DNA from 2 places in the Streptomyces sp. TLI_55 genome. Region 1 is predicted to be linked to the other one. Evidence: riboswitches for the same ligand, from Rfam matches in the RefSeq annotation. Region 1 holds a riboswitch; the other holds the start of a gene.

What was found. A riboswitch is a leader RNA that binds a small molecule or an ion and turns the genes downstream of it on or off. The one in region 1 is predicted to bind S-adenosylmethionine.
Region 2: it holds a riboswitch for S-adenosylmethionine, as region 1 does, so the genes downstream of both, thrC (threonine synthase) here and CRP56_RS39855 (ABC transporter substrate-binding protein) in region 1, are expected to answer to the same signal.

Annotation. Positions count from the first base shown of each region.
Region 1 is NZ_OAOJ01000001.1:8,684,061-8,691,819, forward strand. Features, by position in the region: gene CRP56_RS39845 (ABC transporter permease) at 1-11, opposite strand, end outside; gene CRP56_RS39850 (ABC transporter permease) at 8-967, opposite strand; gene CRP56_RS39855 (ABC transporter substrate-binding protein) at 971-2,596, opposite strand; SAM riboswitch class IV at 2,979-3,092, opposite strand; gene CRP56_RS39860 (VOC family protein) at 3,178-3,567, opposite strand; gene CRP56_RS39865 (LLM class F420-dependent oxidoreductase) at 3,606-4,529, opposite strand; partial or broken gene CRP56_RS39870 (AAA family ATPase) at 4,721-4,996, opposite strand; gene CRP56_RS39875 (phosphotransferase enzyme family protein) at 5,000-6,067, opposite strand; gene CRP56_RS39880 (ABC transporter ATP-binding protein) at 6,064-6,825, opposite strand; gene CRP56_RS39885 (ABC transporter permease) at 6,822-7,583, opposite strand; gene CRP56_RS39890 (ABC transporter substrate-binding protein) at 7,580-7,759, opposite strand, start outside.
Region 2 is NZ_OAOJ01000001.1:4,175,876-4,183,634, forward strand. Features, by position in the region: gene groL (chaperonin GroEL) at 1-281, opposite strand, end outside; gene CRP56_RS19220 (cold-shock protein) at 603-806, opposite strand; gene CRP56_RS19225 (ubiquitin-like small modifier protein 1) at 1,269-1,544, opposite strand; gene thrC (threonine synthase) at 1,541-2,836, opposite strand; SAM riboswitch class I at 2,855-3,011, opposite strand; gene CRP56_RS19235 (glucosyl-3-phosphoglycerate synthase) at 3,173-4,117, shown strand; gene CRP56_RS19240 (alpha,alpha-trehalose-phosphate synthase (UDP-forming)) at 4,199-5,587, shown strand; gene otsB (trehalose-phosphatase) at 5,563-6,444, opposite strand; gene CRP56_RS19250 (DUF3263 domain-containing protein) at 6,498-6,725, opposite strand; gene CRP56_RS19255 (ABC transporter substrate-binding protein) at 6,759-7,759, opposite strand, start outside.

The DNA.
Region 1 (7,759 bases):
CTCTGACTCATACGAAGCTCGCCCTTCTGTCCGAGGCCACCACGATCCGCGGGTCGAGCAGCGGATAGACCAGGTCGACGAGCAGGTTCGTCGCCACGAAGATCAGCGCCCCGAACACCACCACCCCCTGGACCACCGGGATGTCCTGCACCGTGACCGCCGCCGCGGTCACCCGGCCGAGGCCGTCGCGGGAGAACACCGTCTCGACGACCACCGAACCGGCGATCAGCTGCCCCACCAACAGGCCGACGACCGTCAGCGCGGGCAGGGACGCGTTGCGCAGCGCATGCCGCAGATGCACCCGCCACCGGCCGGCTCCCTTGGCCCGGGCGGTCTCCACGTACGCCTGGTCCAGCGCGGTGAGCAGGCTCTTGGCCAGCACCTGGGCGACCAGCGCGCCGGTCGGGATCGCCAGCGTCAGCGCGGGCAGCACCAGGCCCCGCAGCCCGTCGTTGCCGAACGCCGGGAACCAGTGCAGCCGGAAGGAGAACACCTCGACCAGCAGCAGCCCGACCCAGAACGTCGGGACCGACACCCCCAGCGGGGGCAGCGACAACAGGAGCTGCCGCAGCCACCGCTGCGAGGTGTACGTCGCCACCACCGCCAGCCCTCCGCCGAGCAGCACCGCCAACAGCAGTGCCGCACCCGTCAGTTGGAGGGTCTGGGGCAGCGCGTCGGCCAGCGTGGAGGTCACCGGGCGGCCCGTGGAGACCGCGTCGCCGAAGTCCCCGCGCACCGCCCGGCCCAGATAGTCGGCGTACTGCGCCAGGATCGGCTTGTCGAAGCCGTACTCGTGCCGCAGCGCGGCCAGCCGGGCCGGGTCGACGTCCCCCGAGTCCATCCCGGCACCGGCCATCGCGGTGACCGGATCACCGGGCAGGAAGTCCAGCACCAGGAACGACACCGTGTACGCCGCCCACAGCACCCCCACCGCCTGCGCCAGACGCTTGATCACATAGCGGCGCACGCGCTAGCCGATCCAGGTGTCGTGCAGCTGGACGCGGCTGCCCGAGTCGAAGGCGAGGTCGTGCACCTTGTTCGTCACGGCCAGCTGGGTCTGAAGCTCCACCACCGGCACGTCGTACGCGTTCTGCACGATCAGCTTCTGCGCGTCGGCCACCAGCTGCTTGCGCTTGGCGGTGTCCGTGGTCGCGGCCTGCCCGGACAGCACCGTGTCCAGCGAACTGGCGGGCAGCCGGTAGAAGTTGGCCAGCTTGCTGGAGAAGGAGCTGCGCAGGATGTCGGGGTCGGCACGGGTCACGTTGCCCCACACCAGGTCGAAGTCGCCGCCCTGGAGGGTGGTGGCGAACTGGCTGACCTGGCCCTGCTTGAGCGTCACGTCGATCCCGACGGCCTTCAGCTGCTGCTGGACGAGCTCCAGAGCGGGCTGGTTGGTGGCCGCGTTGGGGAACCAGCTGATGGCCAGGCTGAGCTTCTTGCCGTCCTTGGCGCGGATGCCGTCACCGCCTTCCTTCCAACCGGCCGCGTCCAGCAGGGACTTGGCCTTGGCCGCGTCGAAGGCGAGGTCCGCGGAGAGGTCGGTGTAGTCGGGTGTGGTGTGCGCCAGGATGCTGGTCGCCGGTTTGGTGCCGGTCGGGAACACGGTGTCGGCGACCTGCTTGCGGTCGAGGGCGGCCAGAATCGCCTGGCGCACCTTCACGTCCTTCAGGACGGGCCGCGAGTTGTTGATCCCCAGCCCGAACACCACGCCCGGGTTGGCCCGGTGCAGGAGGGTGACCTGGCCGCCCTTGAGCGCCGTCTCGTTGGCCTTGCCGACGCTGCTGATCGCGTCCACCTGACCGGACTGAAGACTGCCGGCCCGCACCCCCGCCTCGGGCACCACCTTGAACACCAGCTTGTCCAGGTAGGCCTCGCCCTTCTTGGACCACAGCGAGGAGCCCCAGTCGTACCCGGTGCGCTTGGCCAGGGTGATCGACTGGTTCTGCACGTACTGCTTCAGCACGAACGGGCCCGACCCGATGACGCCGTCACTGCACTTCTGCTGCGGGGTCTTCTTGACGCTCGCCGACGACTCGATGCCCAGCGAGTGGGTCGAAGTCGCCTGGAGGAACTGGGCGTTGGGCTCCTTGAAGGTCACCTTGACGGTGAGCGGGTCGACCGCGGTGGTGCTCTTGACGCTGCTCAGATAGCCCTGGGCGAGGACGCCGAGGGCGCCCAGCTTCGGCACCGCGTCGAAGTTGTCCTTGACGACCTGCGCGGTCAGCTTGGAGCCGTCGCTGAAGGTGACCCCCGAGCGCAGATGGAACGTGAACTCCGTGGCGTCGGAGTTGATGTCCCAGCTCTTGGCCAGCCACGGCACGATCTTGCCGGTCTCGGGGTCCTGGTCGGTGAGGGAGTCCACGGTCTGGCGTACCGAGTAGATGCTCTCGTTGCTGCCGACCTGCTGCGGGTCCACGCAGCCGGCATCGGAACCGACCGCGAAGGTCAGGGTGCCGCCGGACTTCGGCTTGCCGCTGTCGTTGCCGGAGCCGCCCGCGTCGGAGCCGGATCCGCAGGCGGTCAGCAGCACGCTGGTCGTGAGAAGGGCGGTCAGCGCCGCCCATCGGGGGGATCTGAAATCCGGAAGTGCTGTCACGGGGTGGTTCTCCTCATGGGTGTCACCAGGCACGGGGGTGCCGTCCAGGGCACGGTTGTGCATGGGAGTGCGGCCCCGGCCGACGCGGTGTCGATGACGGGGGAGCGCTGCGCAGGCAGAGATCAACTGGAAAAGGGGATCCGGCGGAAGAGCGGGATCACACGGAGAGCAGTGCGGCGACGACCGGCGCCGGACGTCGCCAGACGGGGGGAATGCCCGTCAGACCGTCAGACCCGACACAGGCAGCTGGTCGAACGCTTCAGATCGATGTGCAGGCGGCGCGAGAGCCGGGAGAACACCGCGGCTACGGCGAAGGAGGCACTGAGGTCATCACTGTGACGACGCATGCCGGTCCTCCCCATTCTCCGGCCCCGCTCAAGGGGCCACGCGCTTGCGGGGATCGCCGGTGATCCCGCCGGGCTTTCACCTGGAGCACCCCACCGCGCGGGAGGGTTGCCGGTCAGCCAGCCAGGGCTTGTCGCTGACACTCAATGCCGTTCGTGATCGTACGGAGCGGGCTCGTCGTACGTCAATGCCGCAACCGGGACCACCCCGTGCCTGGCGCCTGCTCGGGGCAGGTCTCAGCCGCGTTCCTGCACGAACTTCACACGGTGGCCCTCGGGATCATGTAGCCAGGCAAATCGAAGCCGACCGTCCGGAGAGTCGGTCGGATTCACCAAGGGCTCGCCCCCTGCTTCGAGGGCCCTGAGATGCATCCCGTCCACGTCGTCGCACCACAACACCACCTCGGTGTTCGCGCCGGGCGTCGTGGCGATGCCGAAGAGTTCGCCGCCGACGCGGGCCGAGCTGAGCCCGATCCGCACGCCGGCAGCCTCCACCTCGACCTGGTGCGGTTCACCCTCCCGCGGAAAACGGAAACGCTCGGGCAGGCCGAGGCGTCGGAAGAACGCCGCGCAGCGCTCCACGTCGTCGCACCACAGGTTCACCTGGACAGCCTTGAACTCCGCCATCCTCATACGCTACTTGCACGGCTGCCCGACCAGTTCACTCAATCGGCCAGTTCGCCGAGGAGTGCCCAGGTGCGTCGGCGGTCCTCTTCGCCGGCCATCTCGGTGCCCGAGAACACGACCTCGGTGGCGCCGGCGTCGCGGTAGCGCCGGACCTCGGCTTCGACCGCCTTCTCGCCGCCGATCACGGCCAGGTCGGCGGCCCGCCGACCGCCGGAGAGTTCGATGACGCGTGCGTAGGACGGGATCTGCTCGTAGAACGCCAGGTTCTCCGTGGCCCGCGCCCGCACCGCGTCGACATCGTCCGTGACCACGCCGGGCACCAGAGCCACGATCCGGGGCGCGGGACGACCGGCGGCCTCGGCCGCGGCGGTCACGGCGGGAACGATCTGCTCCGCCAGGGCGCGCGGTCCCGCCAGGTAGGGCAAGATCCCGTCCGCCAACTCACCGCTGACGCGCAGTGCTTGCGGACCCATGGCGGCGACCAGGATGGGGACGCCGTTCTCGGCGCCCGGTACGCGGGCCGGGAGCGGCGTGGTGGCGGTGAGCAGTTCACCATGGAAGTCCGCTGTGCCGGACTCGGTCAACTGCCGTAGGGCGGTGAGGAATTCACGCAGGCGGGCGATGGGACGCTCGAAGGGCAGGCCGAAGGCGCCCTCCGTCAGCAGCTTCGTGCCCAGGGCCAGACCGAGGTGGTAGCGGCCGTGCGTCGCGGCCTGGGCGGTCTGGGCCTGGCTCGAGACCAGCAGCGGGTGCCGGCCGAAGACGGGGATCGCCGAGGTGCCCACCTGTAGTCCGGGTACCTCCCGCCCGACGATTGCCGCGAGTTGCGGTGAGTCCGCGCCGAGGGTCTGCCCGAACCAGGCCGACCGCAGGCCGGCAGCCGCGGCCTCGCGCGCCAGTTCCACGGTGGCGTCGACCTGGTTGGGCGCGTCGGATGCGTTGAGTGCCACTCCTAAAGTCATGCCTGGCAGAACTGCCGCTCGGCGAAGCCGTATTCCGGTCGAACGCCTCCTGAGTCGCGTCGATGTCATCGATGTGCTGCAAGGACCAGTCGAGGAGGCCGCCTGATCACGTCCGGTGGTCAGAACGCCTGTCGAGCGCGAGCCCAGCGACTCGCCCGGTTCCCGCCCGGCCGTGTCGACGACGACGCGCTCGCGGTGACGGCCGTGGCCCGCCAGGCGTCACGCGTCACGCTCAGCGGGTTCACCGACTCGGCGATCACGGACAGCCCCTGCCTCAGGTGCTCCTCGGCCAGGGCGTAGCCGACGACGTAACCCACCGGGCCGACGGGGTGCTGTGCCAGTCCGGAGCGGACGATGGCCTGTTCGATGGTGTCCACCCTCAGGTGGACCGCACCGATCCGCGCCGCCAGGAGACGGGCGAGGGTGGTCTTGCCGGTGCCGGGCAGGCCGCCCAGGACGATGAGCACGGTTCAGCCTTCCGCCAGGTGCCGCAGGAGACGTTGGCCGTCGGTGCCGGCGAACCACTCCGCGTGGCCGACGTAATACTCGTAGGCCAGGCGGGTGTTGGGCGCCGAGTGTGTGACGCCGTGGAAGTAGCCGAGCTCGGAGAGCGCGAACTCCGCGTGTACCAGCGGCAGTAGTGCGGGCAGCGCGGCCGATTCCTCGGCCGTCAGTGGCCGCACCGAACGGTAGCCCTCCAGGAGGGCCACGGCGTCCTCCTCGCGTACCGGGTATCCCGGTTGGAGCCATTGGACCGCGTTGCGTTCGATGGCCGTGGCCAGGTCGTGCACGGCGGTGGTGCGGTCGCTCATGCCGAAGTCCAGGACCGTGGCCACCTGGCCGTCGGCGTCCCACAGCAGGTTGGAGGCGTGCCAGTCGTTGTGGGTCCACAGCGGGGCGAGGCCGTCGAGGTGCGGGGTGAGCCGCTCGTGCAGTGGCAGCAGGACGCGTTCGGTGTCGTCGCGCCATGGGAACTGCTTGAGGGCTGCGGCCAGTTCGGGCCGCTCGGCCACATGGTGTTCCAGAGCGAGCAGGGGCTCGCCGGCCGCGAACACCGTGAACGAAGCGACCAGTGGCTGCACTTGGCGGCGCGGTGCGTCGAATCCCTCCGCCGCCAGGTGCAGCCGGGCGAGTGCCTCGCCGGCCGCGCGTGCGTGCACGGCGGACCGGAACGGCGACCAGGACAACGCGTCCCGGTACAGGTCCATGCCGACGCCGGCCGAGTGAACCTCGTACGTCCACTCACCGCGCTCCGCCGCGTCCAGTACCTCCACCACCGGGGCGCCGTGGCGCCGCAGATGGCGCAGGAACGCGTGCTCCTCGGCCAGGCCTTCAAGGGTTCGTACGGTGATGTGGTGCCGTTTCACGAACAGGTGCCGCCCGTCCCGTTCGACGACCGCGGCCGCCGACAGCGGACGCGGGCTGCGCCACACCACTCGCGCCGGACCGACGACCTCGGTCACCTCGGTGTCCGTGAGCGGTGCCCAGTCGGGTTCGACCGGGTCGGTGCCCAGGCCGTGCGCCAGATGCGAACTCACGCCGTCTTCACCGCCGTTGTGCCGCGCAGGGCCTCCAGGACCCGGCGTTCGGTAGCCGCGAACTCGGGTGCGGTGAAGTCCGCCGCGCCGCGCGGGCGGGGGAGCGGCACCTCGATGCGTTCCACGACGGTGGCGGGGCGCGGGGACAGCACATGGACGGTGTCCGCGAGCAGGACTGCCTCGCGGATGTCGTGGGTGACCAGGACGACGGTCCAGCGGTGGCGTTGCCACATGTCGGCCAGCCACAGTTGCATGTCGGTCCGGGTGAGCGAGTCCAGTGCGCCGAACGGCTCGTCCAGCAGCAGGACCGGCCGCTCCAGCACCACCGTGCGCAGCAGCGCCGCTCGCTGCCGCATTCCGCCGCTGAGCTGGGACGGATACGCCTTCTGGAAGCCGTCGAGCCCGAAGTCGGCGAACAGCGCGTCGGCCCGCGCCCGCGCCTCCCGCTTCCGCACCCCCTGGGCTTCAAGGGCCAGTGCCGTGTTGTCGAGGACGGTCCGCCACGGGAACAGGAGGTCCTTCTGCGGCATGTAGGCGACCTTGCCGGACTCCACCGAGGCCGGTTCGTCCTCCACCAGTACCTGTCCCGACGTGGGGTGGTCGAGACCGGAGACCAGGTTGAACAGGGTGCTCTTGCCGGAGCCGCTCGGCCCGATGACCGCCGCGAACTCGCCCTGTTCGACGGTGAGTTCGAGGTTTCGCAGGACTTCGAGCTGGTCGAAGGACTTGCCCACGCCCTCGATGCGCAGACTGTTCACTTGCCCACCTTCCGCTCCCATGGCAGCACCAGCCGTTGCAGCAGATAGGTGGCCCCGAACAGCGCGATGCTCAGCGCCGCCGTCACCCCTACCGCCGCGAACACCAGGTCCGTACGGAACGCGCTCTTCTGTGCCTGCATATAGATCCCGAGGCCGGCCTCGGCGCCCGCGTACTCGGCGAAGACGGCGCCGACGACGGCGTAGGTGATGCTCACCCGCAGCCCGGCGAAGAAGTACGGCATCGCGCTCGGGACGCGCACCAGACGGAAGGTCCGCCACCGGCCCGCGCCCAGGGAGCGCAGCAGCCGCATCGCCTCGCGGTCGGTCGCGGCGAAGCCGGCGGCCAGGTTGGCGGCCAGCGGGAAGAACGTCGTCAGCGTCACCACCAGCATTTTCGGCAGCAGCCCGAAGCCGAACCAGATGATCAGCAGGGGCGCCACGGCGACGATCGGGATCGTCTGCGAGGCGACCAGCAGCGGATACAGGCCCCGGCGGGCAGCCGAGGAGAAGTCCAGCAGGACGGCGACCAGCCAGGCCGCCGCGAAGGACAGCGCGAAGCCGAGGAGGGTCTCCTGGAGCGTGGGCAGGGTCTGCGTCCACAGCTCCGCACGGTTCAGCCAGCCCTGTTCCACCACGCGCGCCGGGGACGGCAGTGTCATCGGATCGACCCCGGCGGTGCTCACATACAGCTGCCAGCCGCCGACCACCACGGTCAGCACCAGCAGCGGCGGCCACAACGACCGCAGGAGGGAGGTCACTTGGCGGCCGGGAGGTAGTCGTTGGTGAAGAACGTCGAGGTGTCCGGGGCCTTGGTCAGCTTCTTGCCGTCGGCGTCCACCAGCAGTCCCGCCTGGTACTCGAAGTCGGTGAAGGCCTGCCAGCGCTCGGCGCTCTGGGTGCCGATGGTGCCGTTCGCCGCCTTGTAGTACTCCTT
Region 2 (7,759 bases), 4.5 Mb from region 1:
AGGACGGTCGCGGTCGTCGTGCCGTCACCGGCTACGTCGTCGGTCTTCTTCGCGACTTCCTTGACCAGCTCGGCGCCGATCTTCTCGTACGGGTCCTCGAGCTCGATCTCCTTGGCGATGGACACACCATCGTTGGTGATCGTGGGGGCGCCCCACTTCTTCTCGAGGACGACGTTGCGACCCTTGGGGCCGAGCGTCACCTTGACGGCGTCCGCGAGCTGGTTCATGCCGCGCTCGAGGCCGCGCCGCGCCTCCTCGTCGAACGCGATGATCTTGGCCATGTGAAGTGGTCCCTCCAGGACTGGGGGTGATTCCTTCGGACCGCGCCCGCGCCCGCGACGGACGGCTCGCACACCTCGTGGTTCCTTGCCCCACCTGGCCTGCGGGCCTCACCGACCCGGTCCTTCTTTGTCACTCTCACCTTCAGAGTGCTAACGCCAATGATTAGCACTCGGCATGGTCGAGTGCAAGCGCCTCCCGGGGATCGGGCAGGCCCACCAGGGATCCCGTACCGGGCCCGGACAGGCCGAAGGGCCCGTACCCCTCGCGAGGTACGGGCCCTTCAACAGAAGACGTCGCTTGCGGTTTGGTCGGTCGCGCGATCAGGCGGTGACGCGAACCATGTCGGCCTGCGGGCCCTTCTGGCCCTGCGAGATCTCGAACTCCACCCGCTGGCCCTCTTCCAGGGTGCGGTACCCGTCCATCTGGATCGCGCTGTAGTGGACGAAAACATCCGCACCACCGTCGACCGCGATGAAGCCGTACCCCTTCTCCGCGTTGAACCACTTGACGGTGCCCTGAGCCATGCCTAACTCCCCTATTACTGGCCCTTGCACAGATCCACACTTCGCGGATCCGGGTCAGACCTCACCCCCCACGGATTGGGGGCGTGCGCCGGAACGCGTCGACCGCGGCTGAATGTATCTGTCCAACTGCCGTCTGCAACAGGTCAATCGGACGAGAATTCCGGACGCGCGAGATCCGGAATGTGGTGAGAATTCGCCCGAACTCAGGGCAAGTCGGGCCCTACAAAAGGCACAAAACTCGCAAAAGAACGGCACACTTTGGCTGCTTCTCGACGCAAGTGGAGCAGGTACTCATATGCGTGCGGCATGGAAGGCGCAGCAGGTTCCCCAACTGTACCGCGCTCAACCATAGAGAATTGCCCCCTCCGCTTCTCTCGCGGAGGGGGCAATTAGGTGAACTCTCAATAATTGGCGTTACCGAGGGTAATGTTCGGTCATTCGGTCAGACCCGCCGAACCGATGTCAGCCGCCGGCGACGGCCGGGATGATCGAGACGCCGGCGCCATCCGGGGTGGCGGTCTCCAGGCCCTGCTCGAAGCGGACGTCGTCGTCGTTGACGTACACGTTGACGAAGCGGCGCAGCTTGCCCTGGTCGTCGAGGACGCGGGCGGCGATGCCCGTGTGGTTCTTCTCCAGGTCGGCGATGACGTCGGCGAGGGTGGCCCCCTCGGCGGCGACCTCGGCCTGCCCGCCGGTGTAGGTGCGCAGGATGGTGGGGATGCGGACGGTCACGCTCATGCGAGGCCAGCCTCTCGGAAGGAGTCCAGGTTGGGGCGGATGGTCGCGGTGAGGCCGGTGCCGGCCACCGCGTCGAGGGTCTTCAGGCCGTCGCCGGTGTTCAGCACGACGGTGGTGAGGGTGGGGTCGAGTACGCCGTTCTCGATCAGCTTGCGGGTGACACCGACCGTCACGCCACCGGCGGTCTCCGCGAAGATGCCCTCCGTGCGGGCCAGCAGCTTGATCGCGTCGACGATCTGCTCGTCGTTGACGTCCTCCACGGCACCGCCCGTGCGGCGCGCGATGTCGAGGACGTAGGGACCGTCGGCCGGGTTGCCGATGGCGAGGGACTTGGCGATGGTGTTCGGCTTCTGGGGACGGACGACGTCGTGGCCCGCCTTGTAGGCGACGGACACCGGCGAGCAGCCCTCCGCCTGGGCGCCGAAGATCTTGTACGGCTTGTCCTCGACGAGCCCGAGCTTGATCAGCTCCTGGAGCCCCTTGTCGATCTTCGTGAGCTGCGAACCGGAGGCGATCGGGACGACCAGCTGGTCCGGGAGCTTCCAGCCGAGCTGCTCGCAGATCTCGTACGCCAGGGTCTTGGACCCCTCCGCGTAGTACGGCCGCAGGTTGACGTTGACGAAGCCCCAGCCCTCGCCGGCCGGGTCGCCGATCAGCTCGGAGCAGAAGCGGTTCACGTCGTCGTAATTGCCCTCGATGCCGACGAGCTCACCGCCGTATACAGCGGCCATGACGACCTTGCCCTGCTCCAGGTCGTGCGGGATGAACACGCAGGAGCGGAAGCCGGCGCGGGCGGCGGCGGCGCCGACGGCACCCGCGAGGTTGCCGGTGGAGGAGCAGGAGAGCGTGGTGAAGCCGAAGACGCGGGCGGCCTCGATGGCCTGGGCGACGACCCGGTCCTTGAAGGAGTGCGTCGGGTTGCCGGAGTCGTCCTTCACGAAGAGCTTGCCGGCCTCGACACCCAGCTCGCGGGCGAGGTTGTCGGCCTGGACGAGCTTGGTCCAGCCGGGGTTGATGTTGGGCTTGTCGGCCACGTCCGCGGGGACGGGCAGCAGCGGTGCGTAGCGCCAGATGTTCGCGGGTCCCGCCTCGATCTGCTTGCGGAGCTCCTCGGCGTCGTAGGCGGAGAAGTCGTAGGCGATCTCGAGCGGGCCGAAACACTCCTCGCACGCGAAGACCGGGCCGAGCGGCACCCGGTGGCCGCATTCACGGCAGCTGAGCGCCGCGGCGGGACCGAGGTCTACGCTGGTGGAGGCGGAATCGGTGGTGCTTGCAACAGTCTGCGCAGCCATGAGAGGCGAGGCCCTTTCTCCTCATCTTCCTCACGACGCATCTCGCCGTGAGACGGATTTGGCACCTTCCCTAGCCGGGAGCCTCGCGATGCGATCGATGCTGATCGCTACGAGACCGGCTGGAGGGTTGCCGGGGCTTCATCGGGCCGTATCCCTCTGCCCCTCTGGATGAGCGGTATGAAGTTGTGAACATCGGACGAGCCAGGACATGCGATGGTCATCCGCGTTGTTCAAGACTGTAACCGACGACCAGGACAGTTGAGATAGTCGTCCGAACCGCGAGATGGATCACAGACGGGTCCAGCTCGCCGAAAGAACGCAGAGGAGCCGCGCACTGTGCTGAACGAAGTCGAGCGCTGGCTGACCACACGCTCCTGGTCGGTGACCGATCGCCCGCTCCACCAGATCCTGGCCGCCAAGCAACGCACGAAACAGACGGTCAGCGTCGTGCTGCCCGCGCTCAACGAGGAGGAGACGGTCGGCGACATCGTCGCGATCATCCGTCACGACCTGATGCAGCAGGTCCCCCTCGTCGACGAGATCGTCGTCGTCGACTCCGGGTCGACCGACCGGACGTCGCAGGTGGCGGCCGCGGCCGGGGCCACGGTGGTGCACCGCGACGAGATCCTGCCCCGTATCCCCACCGTGCCCGGCAAGGGCGAGGTGCTGTGGCGGTCGCTGCTGGTGACCAGCGGTGACATCGTCTGTTTCATCGACGCCGACCTGAAGGAGTTCTCCTCCGACTTCGTCACCGGGATCGTCGGCCCGCTGCTGACGGAGCCCGAGGTCGACCTGGTCAAGGCCATGTACGACCGCCCGCTGGGCGGCGCGGCGGGCCAGGGCGGCCGGGTGACCGAGCTGATGGCCCGGCCGCTGCTCAACATGCACTGGCCGCAGCTGGCGGGCTTCGTGCAGCCCCTGGGCGGCGAGTACGCGGCCCGCCGCTCGCTGCTGGAACAGCTGCCGTTCCCCGTCGGCTACGGCATCGAGCTCGGCATGCTGGTCGACGCCCTGCACCTGGTCGGCCTCGACGCGCTCGCCCAGGTCGACGTGGGCGTCCGCAAGCACCGCCACCAGGACGGCCAGGCCCTCGGCCGGATGTCCGCCGCGATCTACCGCACGGCCCAGCTCCGCCTGGCCCGCGGCCATCTGATCCGCCCCGCCCTCACCCAGTTCGAGCGGGGCGACACCGGTTTCGAACCGCGCACCTACTCCGTGGACACGGAGGAACGCCCGCCGATGGCGGACATCGCGGAGTACGCGGAACGAAAGGTGGCCTGACCCCGCCGGGCCGGTACCCCGGGGAACCGGACGAACGTTTGAGCAATCCGCGGCCGGGCTAGGTTGATCGGTATGGCTCGTATCGCTTCAACGTTCGGTGCTGCGCGGGTCCTGGTGGCCTCCAACCGGGGACCGGTCTCGTACGACGTCCAGGCGGACGGCACGCTGTCCGCGCGGCGCGGTGGCGGTGGGCTCGTCTCGGGGCTGTCGGCGATCGGGTCGGACGCGGACGCGCTGTGGGTGTGCTCGGCGCTGAGCGACGGCGACCGCGAGGCCGTGCGGCGCGGCGTGGGCGAGGCCGGGGTGCGGATGCTCGACATCCCGGCCGACGTGCACGCGGACGCGTACAACGGCATCGCCAACTCGGTCCTGTGGTTCGTCCACCACATGCTGTACCAGACCCCGCTGGAGCCGGTCTTCGACGCGGAGTTCCGGCGCCAGTGGGCGTCGTACGAGACGTACAACCGCGCCTTCGCCGAGGCGCTCGCGCAGGAGGCGGCGCAGGGTGCGGCGGTCGTCGTGCAGGACTACCACCTCACCCTGGTGCCGGGCATGCTCCGCGCGCTCCGTCCCGACCTGCGGATCGGGCACTTCTCGCACACGCCGTGGGCGCCGCCGGAGTACTTCCGGATGCTGCCGGACGACGTGGCCGAGCAGGTGCTGCGGGGCATGCTGGGCGCCGACCGGCTGGGGTTCCTGACCCGGCGCTGGGCGTCGGCGTTCGAGGCGTGCGCGGCGGAGATCACCGGTGGGCTCGGCGACACCCGGATCGGGGTGCACGGGCTCGGCGCGGACGCGGACTTCCTGCGCGAGCGGTCGCACGAGGCGGACGTCGCCGAGCGCATGACCGCGCTGAAGGCGGAGATCGGCGAAGGCCGCAAGACCGTCGTCCGGGTCGACCGCACCGAGCTGTCGAAGAACATCGTGCGGGGCCTGCGCGCCTACGAGCAGCTGCTGGCGACCCGGCCCGAGTGGCGGGAACGGGTCGTGCACGTGGCGTTCGCCTACCCCTCCCGGCAGGACCTCGCCGTCTACCGCGACTACACCGCCGAGGTGCAGCGCCTGGCCGACGAGATCAACTCCACGTACGGCACGCCGGGTTGGACCCCGGTCGTGCTGCACGTCAAGGACGACTTCGCCCGCTCCCTCGCCGCGTACCGGCTCGCCGACGTGGCCCTCGTCAACCCCATCCGCGACGGCATGAACCTCGTCGCGAAGGAGGTGCCGGTCGTCTCCGACGAGGGGTGCGCGCTGGTGCTGTCGCGGGAGGCGGGGGCGTACGAGGAGCTGGGCGACGACGCGATCGTGGTGAACCCGTACGACGTGATCGGCACCGCCGACGCGCTGCACGAGGCGCTGACGATGGCGCCGGGCGAGCGGGCGGAACGCACGAAGCGACTGGCTGCCGCGGCCACCGCGTTGCCGCCCGCGCAATGGTTCCTTGATCAGCTGGCGGCGTTGCGAGGCTGAGGAAGCGTCTCCGCCAGCTGCCCCAGCAGCCGTACCAATCCCGCCGGGCCGGCCACGACCAGGTCGGCCCGTTCCTTCAGGTCGGTCACCTCCTCGCTGCCCGCGCTGCAAACGAGAAGGCCTGGTACGCCGTCGGAGCGGAGTTTCTCCACCGCGGCGAAGGCCGGGAGGTCTCCGAGGTCGTCGCCGGCGTACAGGACGGCCTCGGCGCCCAGCTCGCGGACGTAGTCCGTCAGCGCCACGCCCTTGTCCATGCCGGGCGGGCGGAGTTCCAGGACGAGGCGGCCGGGCTCGACGATCAGGCCGTGCCGGGTGGCGAGGTCGGTGAGCGGGGCGCGCAGCGCGTCGAAGGCGGCCTGCGGGTCCTCGGCCCTGCGCGTGTGGACCGCGACGGCCCGGCCCTTCTCCTCGATCCAGGTGCCCTGCCAGGCGCCGATGCCGTCGAGGAAGCCGGGCAGCTCCGCGCGGACCGCGGCGACACCGGGGTGCGGGGCGGGTGCGGTGACCTCGCCGGTGGCCGCGTCCCAGCGTTCGGCGCCGTAGTGGCCGAGGACGACGAGGTGTTCGAGGCCGGGGACACCGGCGAAGCCGCCGAGGCGTACGGCGACTCCGGGAGGCCTGCCGGTGACGACGGCGACCGCGGCGATCTTCGGCGCGAGCGCGGCGAGCGCGGGTACGGCGTCGGGGTGGGCCCGCGCCTGCTCCGGGTCGGCGACGATCGGGGCGAGGGTGCCGTCGAAGTCGAGCGCGACGATGGTTTTCGCGGGGTGCGCGAGGATTGCGGCGAGGCCGTCCCGCCCGGCGGGGGTCACCGGGGTCGGCAGGGAGTCGTCCGTGGAGTCCTTGTGGCTGCCCATGGGAAGACCCTATCCACGCGGGCGAATGGCACGCCTTTTTCTCGCCCCCGCAGTCACCTCTCCGACCTGCGGGCCTCCCGTACCCGGCGCAGTCTGTTCACCGTCACCGGGTCGTGGGCCAGGGCTCGCGGATCGTCCAGCAGGGCGTTCAGGAGTTGGTAGTAGCGGACCGGGGCCAGGCCCAGTTCCTCGCGTATCGCGCGCTCCTTCGCGCCGGGGGTGGTGAAGCCGCGGCGTTCCAGCGCGAGGATGGCCTGTTCTCGGGGGGCCAGGTCGTTCATGTCGACGACCGTAGCCCCCGCCACTGACAAGCCCTACTCCGCGCTCTCCGCCATCACGGCCTTCGCCTGGAGGTCGTTGAGGACCGCCGACGGGCTGCCCCCGGCCGTCACCGCCTTGCCGATCCGCTGCTTGACCGCCGCGCTGACCTGAGCCCAGGAGACCTTGCCGACGGGGTAGAGCTCGGAGCCGGTGAGCTCCGTCAGGAAGGGCTTGAGGTCCTGGTCCTGCCGCGCCGTGCGCATGGCGTCGGACGCCGACATGGTCACCGGCAGCAGGTCGTACTCGCGGGAGAACGCGAGCACGTTCTTCTCGTCGTAGACGAAGTCGAGGAAGTCCCCGATCTGCTCGGCGTGCCCGTTCTGCTTGAACGCCGTCATCCAGTCGGCGACGCCCATGGAGTACTTGGTCGGCCCGTCGACGCCGGGCATCGGGACCATGCCGAACTTCACGCCCTTCGCCGCGGCCGTCTTCATCAGCGTGGGGTGCCCGTTGAGCATGCCGACCTGGCCGCCCGCGAACGCGGCGAACGCGTCCGCCCGGTTCAGCTTGCCCGGCGCGACCGGCCCCGTCAGCCCCTTGCCGACCAGGTCGTCCTTGAGCCAGGTGAGGGTGTCGATGTTGGCCGGGGAGTCGATGCCGTAGGTGCCGGTGTCCTCGGTGTAGCCGCCCCCGCCGCTGAGCAGCCACTGCATGGTCTCGGCCTGCGCTTCCTCGGGACCGAGCGGCAGGGCGTACGGGTACTTCACGCCTTCCGCCTTCAGCGCGGCGGCGTCCTCGGCGAGCTCGTCCCAGGTCTTCGGCGGGGTCAGCCCGGCCTTGGCGAACAGGGTCTTGTTGTAGAAGAGCAGCCGGGTGGAGGAGGCGAACGGCATCCCGTACTGCGTCGAGTCCACCTCGCCCGCCGTGGCGAGCTGCGAGACGAAGTCGGCCTGGGTGGGGATGGAGAGCAGTTCGTCCGCCGAGTAGAGGAGGTCGTCGTGGGCGTAGTCGGCGTACGCGCCGATCTGCGCCATGTCGGGGGCGTTCCCGTCCG